3 regions of the Sodalis sp. RH20 genome follow, and region 1 is predicted to be linked to each of the others. Evidence: riboswitches for the same ligand, from Rfam matches in the RefSeq annotation. Region 1 holds a riboswitch; each other region holds the start of a gene.
What was found. A riboswitch is a leader RNA that binds a small molecule or an ion and turns the genes downstream of it on or off. The one in region 1 is predicted to bind thiamine pyrophosphate.

Region 1 (5,768 bases):
AATATAAACGCGGGATGCCGCTGAGGATAAACCGTCTTAAACACCGGTATGAGGGTAGCGCAAGCCCTGGGCGGCAGTCATTAGCGCCGCAATGATTGATAAAACTGTTAGAGGTTGCATCCATAGCCTGCCTCTTATATTATCCAAAATCCCACCGGTATTACATGTTGAAACTGCTCTTTATTACCCCTTATGGATAATAAATGATGAGTGTTAGTTAATATGGCAGGCATATTTTATGGAAAAACCCTTAGAGAATAATCAAGATTTCTTTATCCAAACGATGAAAATAGAAATCAAACTTTATCTTCAGCAGATATTCAAGAACGCCAACGCGTTCTGTTTTGCCTACTTTATGATGAATAAAAGCGATAACTTCCCAGCCTATATAATATCCGACTACCCCAGCGGCTGGCTGAATCAATACCGCAGTTACGGTTATCAAAAAATCGACCCGGTGATGCTCATCGCCTGCCGGAAATTCACCCCTTTTTTTTGGCCTGATAATCCGTCGATAATACAAGAGCATAGCTTTTTCAGGCTGTCAAAATATTACCGGCTTGACAGCGGCTACACTTTTACGTTGCATGATTGCGATAACAACCTGGCTACATTAAGCATCAGCAACCGCCAGGGAAAGGAGGACTTTTATCATTTCATTGAGCAAAACAAAGAAAGACTGCAGATGCTGCTGATTAGCACTCATGATAAGGTATTGAACTTTATGCAAAATACGTTGCCCGACGCCACGTCCCATGGCGAGAGATCACACGTCCAGGCGCTGTCTCCCCGGGAAAAAGAAGTATTATTCTGGGCCAGTGTCGGAAAAACCTATGGCGAGGTCGCGACCATCCTGGCAATACGCGAGGGAACGGTAAAATTTCATATCAGAAATATTATTGATAAGCTAGGCGTTACGAATGCAAAACATGCCATCAGCCGGGCCACGGAACTTAAATTATTTGGTTAACTATCCATTTATCATTTCGCGCAACGCGATCACAACCCTGTCCATCTGTGGGAGTTTTATTATGCTGTCGGCTTAAAATGGACAGCGTTGCCAATATATTTGCAATCATTTATATAGTGTTTAAGATGCAGGCGTTGCCGCGAGAAATTTGATGCTATCATTGCCCGGTGATTCTTCTGGCTGTTGAAGGTAGGCATGATTAGATTCTGTCTTTTTAATTTATTAGCTTTGTTTTCATTAACGGCATATTCCTCTGAGCATCTCCATAAAATAATTTTAATCGATCTCATGAATAATAAGCCAATGTTTTGTCATGCTGAGCCCCGTTGGCGCTTTTCCCCGCCGATAAAAGACGATCCCTGGCTGGCCGGGCGGTTAAGCGCGCTGGCCGAGGCGGGATTTGCCCGCCTGGAGGGGGCCGGGGACAGTGCGCAGTGGTGGTTGACGCCCACCGGCGCCACGGGTGCGCAATTCTGCGGGGACGTTTGTTACGGCCGGATGTTGGTCAGTCCCCAGCGGCCCTGCTCATAGCCTTATTATTAAGTCTGCTGATAATTGTGTTTATGAGATCGACGCCGGCGGAGGGACCAGGCTCCGCCGGCAAACTCACCATTGATCTTTTCTCCCGCCCGCCGGATAATCATGCCACTTGACTCGGGGTGTCCGCCGCTGTGCGCCGGACTGAGATTTTACCCGTATGACCTGATCTGGATAATGCCAGCGTAGGGAAGTCACGGCCTGTTGTCCCGCCGGGTCCGTCTTCCTCAGCGCCGGCTGGGAGCGCTATGATTACCGAACCTGCCGAACTGCCCGGCTTAGCCGCCGCGTCTTCCCTTACCCTGCTGCGCCAGCGCAAGCCATTAGTCCATTGTATGACCAATGACGTGGTACAGGCGTTTACCGCCAATGCGCTCCTGGCCGTCGGCGCCGCCCCGGCCATGGTGATCGAACCCTGTGAGGCGGTTCAGTTCGCCGCCATGGCCGATGCGCTGCTGGTGAATATCGGCACGCTGACCGCGCCGCGGGCCGAGGCGATGATGGCCGCCATTACGTCGGCCAATCAGGCCGGCACGCCATGGGTGCTGGATCCGGTGGCCGTGGGCGCATTAACCTTCCGTACTGAATTCGCCCGGGGCGTATTGCCGTTAAAACCCGCCGCCATTCGCGCCAATGCCTCGGAAATCCTGGCGCTGGCCGGGCAGCCGGCCCTGGGCCGCGGCGTGGACAGCGCCGACGACTCCCGCCTCGCCCTGCCTTTTGCCCGCCGGCTGGCCGCGGACTATGGCACCCTGGTCGCGGTTACCGGCCGGGTGGACTTTATCACCGACGGCGATCGGGTCTGGTCCGTGACCGACGGCGACGCCATGATGACGCGCGTCACCGGTACTGGCTGCGCCTTATCGGCCGTGGCGGCGGCGTTTTGCGCCCTGCCGGGCGATCGGTTGCAGCATCTGGCCGCCGCCTGCAGGATCATGGCGCTGGCCGGGCGGTTAACCGCCCGGGACGCGGCGGGTCCGGGCAGCTTTGCCGTCGGCTTCCTCGACCGGCTGTACGGCCTGCAGGAGGAGGATATACCATGAAGCGCTGCCATAACCTGCTCAGTATCGCCGGCACCGATCCCAGCGGCGGCGCCGGTATCCAGGCTGATTTAAAAACCTTCTCGGCGCTTGGCGCCTATGGCGCCACGGTCATCACCGCGCTGGTGGCGCAAAATACCCGCGGCGTGCAGTCCATCTATCCTATCAGCGCTGAATTCGTCGCCGCCCAGCTGGATTCCGTGCTCGGGGACCTGCGTATCGACAGCGCCAAAATCGGCATGCTCGGGCAGGCGGACATCGTGCGGACGGTGGCGGCAAAACTGCGGCAATATCCCATACCCTATGTGGTGCTCGATACCGTGATGGTGGCGAAAAGCGGCGATTTCCTGCTGTCGCCGGATGCCGTGAGCGCCGTGCGGGATGTCTTATTGCCGCTGGCGTCCATCATCACCCCTAATTTGCCGGAAGCGGCGGCGCTGCTGGGCTGCCGCGCCGCCGCCAGCGAGGAGGAAATGCGCCGGCAGGGCCGGGAACTCCTGGCCTACGGCTGCCAGGCGGTGGTGATGAAGGGCGGCCACCTGCATGGCGACTCCAGTCCCGACTGGCTTATCACCGCCACGGACGAACGGCGTTTCGACGCCGTCAGGGTGAACACCCGGCATACCCATGGCACCGGTTGCACGCTCTCCGCCGCGCTGGCGGCCCTGCGTCCGCTGCATGACGACTGGGCGCAAACGCTCGCGGCGGCCAAAGCCTGGCTGCAGCAGGCGCTGCTACATGCGGATGATCTACAGGTCGGGCAGGGGATCGGGCCGGTCCATCATTTCCACCAGTGGTGGTGACATTCCGGTGAGAATGCCCTGGGCAAAGTTAAGCAGCGAGCGGGCGTCGTGCAGATGCCGGGCGTCGAAGGCGTTGAGCAAATAACTGTTCTCGCCGCGGTGCGGGCGGATGCGCAATGACGGCAGGGGCGTGCCGCCCCGGTATTCCGGTACCGCCGTATAGATATACCCCGGCTGCATCTGGTTGTCTTCATCGCGCCATAATAATTGCAGCGCCGGATAAGGGCCGAGACAGCGGCCGATAAAGACATTCCCGGCCCAGAAACCTTCGTACTCGCCGTCTTTTTGCAGTCGTTTTTCGCTGAACACCGGCGCGTTGATCAAGCCTGATAGCTGGTCGGGCGTTAACGTCTGCAGCAGCTGATGCCACAGCGGATTGCCGTTTTCCAACTGCCAGCAGGCCATGCCGATATAGTCGTTAAGCGCCTGCCAGTCCTGCTCCAGCATGCGCTTGACCGGCTTATCGGTCATATTGCGAAACTGCATCAGCGGGCTGACCATATCGCCCAGCGTATTGTAGGTAATCAGCGTCATGGTGCGCGGATTGCGGCGCAGCGACAGCCAAAGGATTAATTTTGGGATGCGGAACTCAATGGATTGCACGCTGAGCCGGTACTGGTTCTCTTTGGTCAACACAAAACCGTTGGAGGTGCCGCGCTTTTCGCGGTAGTTATGGATAACCACCACGCTGTGGGGCCCCATCCAGCCGGTAATATAATGTTCTTTGTCACTCTGGGTGACTTTCATATCCTCGACCATGTCGCACAGGCTTTTTTCCGTCAGCGTCTCCAGGGGATGGGCTTCCCCGGCGCTGTAGTAAAGCGTTTGCGGCGCGGGCAGGGCGGGTGAAAATGCTTGCATGATAACTTCCTGAAACAGCTACATAGCCTATAGATTACCCTAAGTTGTTATACAAATTCTTGCGCGTGTCGTCCCGGACTGTCGAAAATGTGCGTAAGATCAAATCACTGGCGGCGACATGGCCGGTTCCCCTAGGCCAGCAGCGGACAAAGGGGCGGCAGACGGCATGCCAGCGCCGCCGGCAAGATGGTAATCAGGAATTTTTTTCCCTTCAGCGGCTCACCGTCGAGGTTGAAGGTGACCTCATGCGGCGCCTCGATTTCAAGCCAGGGCAGAGAAGCGGCGATGACATGGGGGTTTTGCTCATCGCTGGTCAGGCTGTTGAGGAGGATCGGCAGCAGCGCCTCCGAGGCGAAAACGCGCAGCTGCAGCAGGCCGTCGTTGATCAGCGCGTCCGGGCAAAGCGCCTGCCCGCCGCCGGCCTGGCGGCCGTTGCCGATACCGATAACCAGCGCCTCGCCCGCCCAGTTAAAGCCCGGGCCGCGGATTGCGCAGCTGTCGGCTTTCAGGGTATCCATGCGCAGCAGACCATGGATAAAATAGGATGCGCCGCCCAGGGCGGATTTCAGCTTGGCCGGCGTCTCGGCGGTGATGCGGGTGCCGAAGCCGCCGGTGGCCATATTGATGAAATAACGATCGTGATTAACCTGGGCGATGTCGATATCCACCGCCTTGCCGTTAATGGCCAGCATCAGCGCTTTATCCAGCTCCTGGGGAATGGCGCAGCTGAGGGCAAAATCGTTGGCGGTGCCCAGCGGCAGGATACCCAGGCAAGGGCGGCGCGCCGCCGGCAGCAGCGCCAGGGCGCTGGCGATTTCGTTAATGGTGCCGTCGCCGCCGCCGGCGATGACCGTGTCCACCCGCAGGCGAACGGCTTCCTCGACGTAGCGCTGCGCGTCTCCATGCTCCCAGGTAACGCGCACGTGCAGCGGAAAACCGGCTTCGCGTTGCTGCTCCACCGCCAGTCTGAGCTCTTCGTTACCCGCGCTTTTGCCGTTCACGATAAGCAGTGAGGCGGGAGTGGTTGCCATGGCTGATTGCATCAATGCCTTTCCTTGAAGTAGGGGTTTTCATACAGAAATGATAATGCGTCATGAAGGGGCTTTTCGCCAAATAAAAAGCCAGCTCAAGGGAGGATGAGCTGGCGAAAGAGGTGGTTCCTGGTGAGGCTGGGTCATTGTTTTGCATTTTGATTCAGCAAGCGCATTATACGCTTTGCCCCCGGTACGTATTGTGACCCAATTCTAATTTCCGGATGACCAATGCTGAATTTCGTTGAACGATCAGCCCGCGGTGCTGTCCGCCGCCGCGACGCTGCCGTGCGGATTACGCGTGGTGGTGCCCGGCAGGTTTCGCAACAATATGGCGAAGCGCACGTCGATAGCCTCCGGGATCGGCAGGTAGACCCTATGGCCGTTGCCCGGCGCCACGTCGGCGTCGGCGCCTTTGCCGGTGACGATGCGTTCCAGGGTAAAGCTGATATTGCCTTGTGGGGTCATCAGTTCCACGCTGTCGCCGCGGGAGAATTTGTTTTTCACGTCCACTTCGGCCAGCCCG
Region 2 (5,768 bases), 2.6 Mb from region 1:
CGTGAAAGGCCAGCATCCCAACTCCCTTATAGGCGGGCTGAAACGCTGGCGATAAAAATCACTACTCGTAAATTGCGGGCATTGCCAGGCGGCATGCGAAAACGCATGACGCTTTTCTGCCGTATCTTGATTATTTTATATATGAGTTTCCCCAGCATTGACGATAAGCTGTTTACAAATACGTTCATTAGTACAACATAATTAAAATGCTATTACTGCCGATGCCTGTAACCACTGGGGTGCAACAATAAGCCCTTACCAATGGATGCTCTGCGGCATTTCCAGGCGGCATTTAATTCTATCTCATATTAGTAACAATTTATTTGGCAAAATGTGAATCGGCTCAAGAATGCTATTTTTGGCTATTTGCCGCGATCTTATTCCAGCACGCGAAGCCATCGCGTCATTATGCGGCGCCGGGCATCGGTGATGTTAATCCTCTCCGGTCAACCGCGGGCGCGGGTCCGGCGCGTGCGGCGCAATACCCAGGACGGCGGCTTCGCCGGCTTCGCCGCTCGCCAGGCGCGCGGTCGGGCCGTCGTAATAAATGCGGCCATCGACAATCAGCAGGGTGCGCGGCGCGATGCGCACGGCGTCATCCAGGTTGTGCGATACCATTAACAGGGTCAGGCCGCGGCTGGCGCACACGTCGTCCACCCGTTGCAGCATATCGACACGCAAGGCGGGGTCGAGCGCGGAAAACGGCTCATCAAGCAGCAGGATGGGGCGGTCGCGCACCAGACAACGCGCCAGGGCCGCCCGCTGCCGTTGCCCGCCGGACAGTTGCCCCGGCAGGCGGTCCAGCAGTTTCTCCAGCCCTACCTGTGCCGCCACCGCATTTAACGCTTCCCGTTGCGCCGGAGTCAACGCCAACCCCGGATGCAGCCCAAGGCCGATGTTTTCCGCCACCGTCAGGTGAGCGAACAGGTTATGCTCCTGGAACAGCATGGAGACGGGGCGCCGGGCGGGCGGGGTGGCACTGTGATCCTGGCCGTTTAACCACAGGCTGCCGCTGTGCAGGGGCAGAAAACCGGCTATCAGGTTGAGCAGGGTGCTTTTGCCGGCGCCGCTGGGGCCCAGGACGGCGACCTTTTCTCCCGCCGCCAGCCGCAGGTCAAAACGCATCGGCAAATGTTGGTAAAGATAGGTCGCTTTATCCAGTCTTATCATGCAGCCCCGTGAGTTTCTCGATTAGCGTAAATAGTAAAAAGCACAGCGCCAATAGGAACAGCGCGGTAACGGCCCCGTCCTCGCTGCGATAAGCGCCGATTTGCTGGTAAAGATAGAGCGGCAGGGTCCGGAAATGTTCATTGCCGAACAACGCTACCACGCCAAAATCACCCAGCGACAGGATAGAGGCGAATGCCATGGCGCGGCCAATCGGCTGGCGCAGCGCGCGCCATTCCACCCAATGTAGCCGCGTCAGGCCGCGCATATCCAGGGACAGGCATAAACGATTATACCTTTCCGCCAGGTCCAGCATCGGCGTTTCCAGAATTTTCAGGGCGTAGGGAATGGCCATCAGCGCATTGGTCAGTATGACCAATGCATAGGGGGAACGGGGCAATCCCAGGGTATGGGTGGCGATCAGGAAGAAACCGGTGGCCAGCACAATGCCCGGCATCGCCAGGATCAGCATGCCGCTAAGATCGAGCAGTTGCGCGGACCAGGGACGTTGACGCAGCCTCAGCTCGCGGCTGCTCCATAGCAGCATCAGCGTTAGCGCCACGCACAGCAGGCCTGCGCCCAGGGCAATGCGCAGCGACGTCAGCAATGCCGACCACAGCGCCGGCTGCGACAGGACCCGCGCCATGCCCGTATTGACACCGCCGGCCACCACGGCCAGCAGGGGCGGCGCCAGCAGCACCAGCGCCAGGACAATAACCAGCGCGTCGGTAAAACGGCGCGCCAGATTATCGCCGGGATTGCGCCACTGGGAAAAATGCGTCGCGCCGACGGGAAACGCGCGGGTCAGCCGTTGGCTGGACAAGACCAGCCCCAGGCAACAGATCATTTGCACCAGGGCCAGCAGCGCCGCGCGGCCGGGATCGTAGTCATAGCTTAAGGCCTGGTAAATCGCCAGCTCAATGGTGGTCGCCCGCGGTCCGCCGCCCAGCGACAGCACCGTGGCAAAACTGGCGAAACACAGCATAAATATCAGCGCCGCCGCAGGCAGCAGTTGACGGCGCAGATAAGGCCACTCAAGAATGCGGAAGAAATGCCAGCCCGCCATGTCCAGCTGCGCGGCCAGCTGGCGCTGCTCCACCGGAATGCCTTCCAGCGCCTGCAACAACAGGCGGGTGGCCAACGGCAGGTTAAAAAATACATGGGCCAGCAGGATCCCCCGCAGGCCGTAGGGTGAAAAACCGTAGGGAATATGCAGCCAGAGGCATAGCTGCGCCAGCCAGCCGTGGCGACCATACACGCTCAGGATGCCGAACACGGCCACCAGCACCGGCAGCACCAGCGTCATGGCGCAAAAGCGCAGCAACAGCAGGCGTCCCGGAAACCGCCGGCGGTAAAGCGCCCGCGCCAAAAAAACGGCGGGCAGCACCGATAGCAGCGCCGACAGCAGCGCCTGCCAAAAGGTAAAACGCAGGACATGCCACAGATAGCTGTCCGACAGCACGTCGCGCCATTGGAGCGTCGGCGCGTTCAGCCACAAGGCGCCGACCGCCGTCAGGGCCACGGCCGTCAGCATCAGCGCGGCCAGCAGTCCCGGCCATAACCAGCGCGGTATCATCGGCCAGGCATCATTGGCTGACGGAACGCAACCAATCCTGGGTCCACGCGCCGCGTTTGGCCGCCACGTCATCCGCGCTGAAATTCAACGTCTTGGCCGGCAATACGTCAAAGCCGGCCGGCAGCGCGGTTTTGATCACCGGATACATCCAGTTGCCGGTGGGAATGGTCTGCTGGAAAGCCGGGGAAACGACAAAACGCATAAACTGCTGCGCCAGCTGCGGATTTTTACTGGCGGCTAATTGTCCGGCCACCTCGACCTGGAGATAGTGGCCTTCGCTGAAGGTCGCCGCCGCATAGTTATCCTTCTTTTCCTCGTTGATATGATAGGCCGGCGACGTGGTATAGCTGAGCACCATGTCCGCTTCTCCTTTCAGGAATAAGCCATAGGCTTCGCTCCAGCCCTTGGGCACGGTAACGGTTTTTTTCGCCAGCCGTTGCCAGGCCTGGGGCGCTTTATCGCCATATACCTGCTGCACCCAGAGCAATAAGCCCAGTCCCGGGGTACTGGTGCGCGGATCTTCGTAAATGATTTTCAGCGCCTGCGGCCCGTCTATCAGCTCATGCAGGCTTTTGGGCGGATTTTTCAGCTTGTTCTTGTCATAGACAAACGCAAAATACCCGTAATCAAAAGGCAGGAAGGTGGGATCATGCCACGCCTGCGGCAAGGTCAGATGAGCGGTATCGACGTTATGCGCCGTAAAGAGATGCGTATCCTGCGCGGGCTTAAGCAGGTTGTTATCCAGGCCCAGCACCACATCCGCGTCGCTGTTCTTGCCTTCGATGCGCAGACGGTTGAGCAGGGCGACGCCATCTTCCTGCACGACATATTTCAGCTCGCAGCCACAGTCTTTTTCAAAGGCGGTTTTTATCGCCGGCCCCGGGCCCCATTCGGAGGCAAAGGAATCATAGGTATAAACCGTCAGGACGGGTTTTGCCAACGCCGGGGCGGCGGCGAGCAATAGCAGGCAGGGTAACCATTTTTTCAACACTTTGCGCTCCTGGAAAAAAAAAGGCGGCAAAGGCGTTTGAGGCGGCAGCGGGACGCACTCTCAAATCCCTTCGCCGGTATTAGCCGGATCAGGTTCGACGGGTATACTCTCAGCTTGCGCGCCGGCTAACGCTATGCCGGACGCTTCGCACCCCGTTGAGAACAAATGCAAGTGTAATGGTTTTATCCCTGGCTTAACAGCCTGTCTTACGTGTCTTACGTGTCTTATGTGTCTTGCGGGTCCGGCGGGGCGAACCAGGCGGATTTGAAATCAAACCATCCCAGCGTATTCATCCTGACCCCGCGCATGCTGCGCTGGCCCTGTAGAATCAGCCAATGATGGAACAGCGGGTGCAGGCGATGGCCGGTGATAAGCGATTGGCACCATTGCGCCATGGACAGGCCCTTGCCGCGCCATTTCTCCAGCGCGTCTCTAAGGTCGGCCGGCAGGCAATGATGCATCAGCGGCATCTCGTAAAAGCTGGCGAACAGGGAATAATCCAGCGGCAGGTAAAAATTAGCGCTGCCGAGCCATAAATCGCTCTCGGCCTCACCGTTATGCCAGGCGGCATAATCCACGGTATTGATCACCAGCGCGATGTCCTGCCGGGCCAGCACCGCACCGAGCGCGCGGCAAAGATCATCGAATTCCGAATGGGCGCGATAAACCGTCAGGGTGATGCTGCGCAGCTCCGCGGGCCTTGGCCGCGGTTGCGCGACCCGGCTATGGCGCCAGCGCGGCAGGATACCGTAGGCCGGCGACCAGTAATGCTGGTAGGCCGATCCCGCCTCGGTCAGCATGGCGATGGGATCGATATTTTCACTCAGCCAGCGGCGGGTATCATCGTTTTGCATCAGCGGCGAACGGGCATCAAACAGCAGGAAATAGCAGCCTTCCTCCAGCCGGGTTTCCAATTGACCCGGGGTGCTGTTATCCGCCTGGAGCTGGACGCCGGAATAGCTCAGCTCGGCGGTGAGTTCCGGCAAGATCCAGATATTCACTTCATCAATCAGTGCGCGATAGCCGAAATAATCATCAAAGGCGCGAATCTTCAATAAGCTTTCCCGGTTGTCGATCACCGCATAGGGTCCGGTGCCGACGGGACGGCGGACGAAGTCCGGCATCGTCTCCCATTCCTGCGGCAAAATCATGGCCGGCACGCTGCCCAATAGCCAGGGCAGCCAGTCGTCCGCGGCGGTCAGGGCGACATCAACGGTATTGGGGATGGCGGACGAGACAGCTTTTATATGGCAAAACAGCGGATTTCCCCGCAGGCGCAGCAGCGAGCTGCACACATCCTGCGGCGTCAGTTCCCGCCCATGATGAAAATGGATCGCCGGACGCAGGTAAAAGCGCCATAACAACGGCGAAATTTGCTGCCAATGATGGGCGAGGTCCGCTTCCAGTTCCCCATTTTCCTCATTTATTTTGGTCAGGCCGCTGAAAATCTGCCGCACGATGTGGTTCTCAGAACGCCGCAAAGGACTGCCGGGCAGCAGGTTCAGCAGCGGGCGATAATACAGTACCCGCAATATGTGCTTGCCCTGGCGGAAGCTGCGGCCCAGATGGGAAAGCAGCATCTGGCGTACCCTGTCCTTATCGCCCACCAGTTGGACCAACTGCTCGATGCGATCCTGCTCCAGCAGATCCTCCGCCCGCTGCTGTTGCAACGCCAGGCCGGTATAGTGAAAGGTCAGCTGCGAGCGCTTGCCGCGCCCGGCTGTCGCCTGCCACTGCAGCCAGCCCATTTCCTGCATGGTTTTCAGCAGCGTACGCACATGCCGGCGCGTACAGCTCAGCGCCTGCGCCAGTTCGTTCAGGGTGGTTTCCTGTGTCTTGCCCTGGCAGCTTTGCCACAGGCGGATAAATTGTTGCTGCAGGCGTGGCGAGGACATAAAAGAGGAACACTCCTTAAAAAGTCATCTGTTTTTCTTCCGGTATCTTAAGCCGATACTGGTCGTGTCGAAAGGGCAGAATAGGGATTGTAACGATGAAAATAGCCAATTTGCGCCGGTTTTATCAGCATTATTTTAT
Region 3 (5,768 bases), 1.8 Mb from region 1:
GTGGCCGGATCCAGGGCCAGATTAAACTGGTCCTCCCAACGGAATTCAAAGCGTGCCTTGGACATGGCGTTATCGCGTATTTGCGCCCCGGGATGGCCTTTGGCCAGATCGGCGGCGTGAGCGGCGATTTTATAGGTAATAAGCCCCTGCTTAACATCTTCTTTGTTCGGCAGGCCCAGATGCTCTTTCGGCGTGACGTAGCACAGCATCGCACAGCCGAACCAGCCGATAAGCGCGGCGCCGATGCCGGAGGTAAAATGGTCGTAACCCGGCGCGATATCGGTGGTCAGCGGCCCCAGGGTATAAAACGGCGCTTCGTGGCAATGCTCCAGCTGTTCGGTCATGTTGCGCCGGATCATCTGCATGGGAACATGGCCAGGGCCTTCGATCATCACCTGCACGTCGTACTCCCAGGCAACTTTGGTCAATTCGCCCAGGGTATAGAGTTCGGCAAACTGCGCTTCGTCGTTGGCATCCTGGATGGAGCCGGGACGCAGGCCGTCCCCGAGGGATAATGAGACGTCGTAGTCGGCGCAAATCTGGCAAATATCGCGAAAATGCTCGTACAGGAAGCTTTCCTGGTGATGCGACAGGCACCATTTGGCCATAATGGATCCGCCGCGCGACACGATGCCGGTCAACCGTTTGGCGGTCATCGGCACGTAACGCAACAGCACGCCGGCATGGATGGTAAAATAGTCCACGCCCTGTTCCGCCTGCTCGAGCAAGGTGTCGCGAAAGCATTCCCAGGTCAGGTTTTCCGCCACGCCGTTGACTTTTTCCAGCGCCTGGTAGATGGGCACCGTGCCGATGGGCACCGGACTGTTGCGCAGGATCCACTCGCGGGTTTCATGGATATAGCGGCCGGTGGACAGGTCCATCACCGTATCCGCTCCCCAACGGGTCGCCCAGACCAGCTTCTCGACCTCTTCCTCAATGGATGAACTGACGGCCGAGTTGCCGATATTGGCGTTGACCTTGACCAGGAAATTGCGGCCGATAATCATCGGCTCCGACTCCGGATGGTTGATATTGGCGGGGATAATGGCACGACCGTCGGCCACTTCCCGGCGCACGAACTCCGGGGTAATATCCGGCGGCAAATGCGCGCCGAAGCTCTGGCCGGGATGCTGTTGCAGCAATACGTCGCCGCGGATGCGTTCACGGCCCATATTTTCCCGCAGGGCGATAAACTCCATTTCCGGCGTAATGACGCCAGCGCGGGCATAATGCAATTGCGTGACGCGCCGGCCGGATTTGGCGCGCCGCGGCGTATGGCTGGGGGCGAAACGAACCTCATCCAGGCCCTCGTCGGCCCGGCGTTCGCCGGTATAACGCGAGCTTAGGCTGTTCAACGCCTCGCTGTCCCCGCGCTGCTCAATCCAGCCAGAACGCAGGCGGTGAAGGCCGGCGCGCACGTCTATCTCTGTCGCCGGATCGCCATAGGGTCCGGCGGTGTCGTATACCGGCACCGGCTCGTTTTCTTCGTAGCGCGGCGTTTTGCCGTTGCCGCCGATAAGCGTGGGGCTAAGCGCGATCTCCCGCATCGGCACCCGGATGTCGGCGCTGTTGCCCTGGAGATAAATACGCCGGGAGTTGGGGAAGGCTTCGCCTTTCAGACGATGGATGAATTCCTGCGCCTGGGCGCGCTGCTCACGGCGGGAAGGGGTGGTTTTGGATAACGACATAGCAATTCCTCACAATAAACGGGAAAATTGCTTGTCAGGAGCGCTACGGGAGTAATGAGGCCGGGCTTTGAATTTAGCAAAATAGACTATAAATCAAAGCGTTGCTTTACTCTTGTTCCCTTCGCAGGTATTAACCCGATCAGGTTCCGCGGATCCCGAATTAACGGTCTCAGCCTGGCGTAATGTACGCGCTAGGCACTCCGACAAGATATAGCGGCCCGTGAAGGACCGGTTACGACTTACTGCTTACCGCAAAATTACGCCAGACGCGATACGTCCGGATTATTGGCGGCCGGCACCGAGGCCAGGTAGTCCGCTTTATATTCCAGCGCCTGCTGGATCAGTTTGTCCTCCAGGGCAAAACGCGTGGCCAGGGCCTCGCCCACGCCGGAAAGCGCCTGTTGGAACTCCATACAGTTATCATGATCGATGGCCGTTTCCAATTGGCTATCATAAAATGCCATGATTTGTTTGGTATTTTCCTGCAACGCCGGATACAACTGGGTACTGATGATTCTTTTGCTGCTGCTGGTATCGTCCGCGTCCTGAACGATACGATCGTAGATATGGAAATGGCCGGCGGAAAGGTAGTCCACCAGTTTATGGCAAAAGTCGTCCAGCGCGTTTTCGTCCAGGGGAGTATGCTTTTCTTTATTGGGCTTAAGACCGATGAGATGGTAATACGCAATGAGCAACTTCCTGCGGGCCAGTATCCACTGATCGATCAGTTCGTTACTGCCGCCAACGCGTTGAGCCAGAATGTCCAGCTGGTTTAGCATGATTGACTCCGATGTAATAAAGTAACGCTGCGTTACTCATCAATTAAAGCTAATTTCTAGCTTGCCAGTGAATAAGAGGTAGTGCAACTAAAATGGAACAAGAACTCAACGGTAGCGAAAATGGCTGGTGGATCGTCAGCCAGGACAGCAAATTGTGGTTACCCAAGGGGGAACTGCCATTTGGAACGGCATCGGCCTGGTCACTTCAAGGATTGACAGCGACGCTTATCGGCGAATGGGAGGGGTCGCCCGCCTGGCTGGTACGCCACGCCATGCCCCGGGATATGGGCTCGGTGCGCCAGATCATCGATAGCGACCCAGGCTTGTTCCAACTGGCGGGCCGGGGCGTGCAACTGGCGGAGTTTTATCGTTCCCATCGCTATTGCGGCTACTGCGGCCATGAGATGCGCGTCAGTAACCGGGAATGGGCCTGCCTGTGCGATCATTGCCATGAACGGTATTATCCGCAAATCGCGCCCTGTATTATCGTGGCGATCCGCCGCGGCGACGATATCCTGCTGGCCCAGCATACCCGCCATCGCGGCGGCATTTACACGGTGCTGGCCGGTTTTGCCGAGGTGGGGGAAACCCTGGAGCAGACCGTGGCCCGCGAGGTCATGGAGGAGACGCGGATTAAGGTGAAAAACGTCCGTTATGTCACCTCGCAGCCCTGGCCTTTCCCGCATTCGCTGATGATGGCGTTTATGGCGGAGTACGCCGGCGGCGAAATCACCCCCGATCATAATGAAATCCTTGATGCCGGCTGGTACCGTTATGACGCGCTGCCCCTGCTGCCGCCGCCCGGCACCGTGGCCAGGCGCTTAATTGAGGACACGGTCGCGCTCTGCCGCGCCGATCGGGAAAATGACGGCCCGCATGCTACACTCCATTCATAACTGCAAGGGAATCCTGTATGCATGAACTGAAGAACGACCGCTATCTGCGCGCCCTGCTGCGCCAGCCTGTTGATGTCACGCCCGTATGGATGATGCGCCAGGCCGGGCGTTATCTGCCGGAATATAAAGCCACCCGCGCCGAGGCCGGTGATTTTATGTCACTGTGCAGGAATGCCGAACTGGCCTGTGAAGTGACCTTGCAGCCGTTGCGTCGTTTTCCGCTTGATGCCGCGATCCTGTTTTCGGATATCCTGACGGTTCCCGACGCCATGGGACTGGAATTGTATTTTGAACAGGGGGAGGGGCCGTGCTTTGCCCGTCCGATTACCTGTAAAGCCGACGTGGAGCAGTTGCCGATACCGGATCCGGAGGTGGAGCTGGGGTATGTGATGGACGCCGTACGCACCATCCGGCGCAACCTGCGCGGAGAAGTGCCGTTGATTGGCTTCTCCGGCAGTCCCTGGACCCTGGCCACCTATATGGTTGAAGGCGGCACCAGCAAAGTCTTCACTAAAATCAAACAAATGATGTACGCCGAGCCGCAGACGCTGCATTTATTGCTCGATAAGCTGGCGGCGAGCGTAACGCTGTACCTGAACGCCCAGATTCGCGCCGGGGCGCAGTCGGTGATGATCTTTGATACCTGGGGCGGCGTGCTGACCGGCAGCGGCTATCTTGAGTTTTCCCTTGATTACATGCAAAAAATCATCGACGGCCTGCAGCGGGAGCATGAAGGCCGCCGGGTGCCGGTAACGCTGTTTACCAAAGGCGGAGGCCAATGGCTTGAAGCCATGGCGCAAACCGGTTGCGATGCGCTGGGCCTGGACTGGAGCACCGATATTCAGGCGGCGCGCCGTCGCGTGGGCGATAAGGTCGCGCTGCAGGGCAATATGGATCCTTCGGTGTTGTACGCGCCGCCGGCGCGTATTGAACAGGAAGTGGAGTCCATTCTGGCCGGTTTCGGCCGGGGTGAGGGGCATGTCTGCAATCTGGGGCACGGTATCCATCAGGACGTGCCGCCGGCACATGCGGGCATTTTTGTTGAGGCGGTGCATCGCCTGTCGCGCCCCTATCATCTGTAAAGACTGGTGAAAAAGGTGGAAAAAACATGGATATAACAGCATTGCGCGCCGAGCAGGTCGCCACCGCCAGTAGGGTCATACGCCATGACGATTTCGCTTTTTCCACGCCCGCGATAATCGCCGGCGCCGATGTGGGGTTCGAACAGGGGGGCGACGTTACCCGCGCGGCTATCGCGCTGCTGCGTTTTCCGTCGCTGGAGCTTCTCGAATACCGCATTGCCCGTGTAACGACCACCATGCCTTATATTCCGGGTTTTTTGTCGTTTCGCGAGTATCCCGCCCTGCTGGCCGCCTGGGAACAGCTGAATCAGCGGCCGGATTTGCTGTTCGTCGATGGCCATGGTATTTCCCACCCGCGCCGTCTGGGCGTCGCCAGCCATTTTGGCCTGTTGGTCGACCAGCCGACTATCGGCGTGGCTAAGCGCCGGCTGTGCGGCCGGTTTGAGCCCTTGAGCGATGAGGCGGGCGCCAGGGCGCCGCTGATGGATAAAGGTGAACAGCTTGCCTGGGTATGGCGCAGCAAGATCCGCTGCAATCCTTTATTCATCTCCACCGGCCATCGCGTCGGCATGGACACTGCCCTGTATTGGGTACAACAATGCATGCGCGGCTACCGCTTGCCGGAGCCTACCCGCTGGGCGGATGCGGTGGCCTCTAATCGCACCGCGTTTAAACAGTGGGAGCAGGGGCGCGGCGAACCGGACTTTTTCGACCTGGAATAGGGTAACCGGCTAATTTCAGGTACACTGCGACGCAGATTAAGAGTAATGGAATAGCGCGATGTTACGTAACCCGATACATTTACGTCTGGAAAAGCAGGAAGCCTGGCAGCACGTCATTTTTATGGCGTCGCTGTGTGAACGGATGTACCCCAATTATCAACTGTTCTGCGTACAGACCGGCTTTGGCGACCCTGCCGTCTACCGGCGTATTCTCGACCTGGTTTGGGAGACACAGGTTGTTAAAGATGCTAAGGTCAATTTTGATTTACAATTGGAAAAGCTGGAAGAATGCATTCCCGCAGCGGATGATTACGATTTTTACGGCGTTTATCCGGCGATTGATGCCTGTGTGGCCCTGAGTGAATTATTGCACTCGCGGCTGAGCGGTGAAACGCTGGAGCATGCCGTCACCGTCAGCGAAACCTCTATCCGCACCGTGGCCATGCTGGAAATGACCCATGCGGAGCGGGAAATGACCGAAGAGGAGCTGAATGCCCTGCCCTCGATTGAAGAGGAATGGGACATTCAGTGGGAAATTTTTCGCCTGTTAGCTGATTGTGAAAACCGCGACGTAGAATTGATCAAAGGGCTGCGCGCAGAC

Region 2: another riboswitch for thiamine pyrophosphate. It lies ahead of thiB (thiamine ABC transporter substrate binding subunit); the one in region 1 lies ahead of thiM (hydroxyethylthiazole kinase).
Region 3: another riboswitch for thiamine pyrophosphate. It lies ahead of thiC (phosphomethylpyrimidine synthase ThiC); the one in region 1 lies ahead of thiM (hydroxyethylthiazole kinase).

Annotation. Positions count from the first base shown of each region.
Region 1 covers NZ_CP178733.1:342,746-348,513, forward strand. The annotation lists gene ACL2XM_RS01645 (helix-turn-helix transcriptional regulator) at 239-970, shown strand; gene ACL2XM_RS01650 (hypothetical protein) at 1,274-1,501, shown strand; TPP riboswitch at 1,616-1,716, shown strand; gene thiM (hydroxyethylthiazole kinase) at 1,756-2,550, shown strand; gene thiD (bifunctional hydroxymethylpyrimidine kinase/phosphomethylpyrimidine kinase) at 2,547-3,350, shown strand; gene ACL2XM_RS01665 (hypothetical protein) at 3,297-4,211, opposite strand; gene yegS (lipid kinase YegS) at 4,343-5,242, opposite strand; gene yegQ (tRNA 5-hydroxyuridine modification protein YegQ) at 5,495-5,768, opposite strand, start outside.
Region 2 covers NZ_CP178733.1:3,699,552-3,705,319, reverse strand. The annotation lists gene thiQ (thiamine ABC transporter ATP-binding protein ThiQ) at 433-1,170, opposite strand; gene thiP (thiamine/thiamine pyrophosphate ABC transporter permease ThiP) at 1,154-2,743, opposite strand; gene thiB (thiamine ABC transporter substrate binding subunit) at 2,754-3,734, opposite strand; TPP riboswitch at 3,782-3,899, opposite strand; gene sgrR (HTH-type transcriptional regulator SgrR) at 3,959-5,629, opposite strand; gene sgrT (glucose uptake inhibitor SgrT) at 5,725-5,768, shown strand, end outside.
Region 3 covers NZ_CP178733.1:4,495,969-4,501,736, reverse strand. The annotation lists gene thiC (phosphomethylpyrimidine synthase ThiC) at 1-1,688, opposite strand, end outside; TPP riboswitch at 1,788-1,901, opposite strand; gene rsd (sigma D regulator) at 1,946-2,467, opposite strand; gene nudC (NAD(+) diphosphatase) at 2,560-3,363, shown strand; gene hemE (uroporphyrinogen decarboxylase) at 3,381-4,445, shown strand; gene nfi (deoxyribonuclease V) at 4,472-5,167, shown strand; gene ACL2XM_RS20505 (YjaG family protein) at 5,226-5,768, shown strand, end outside.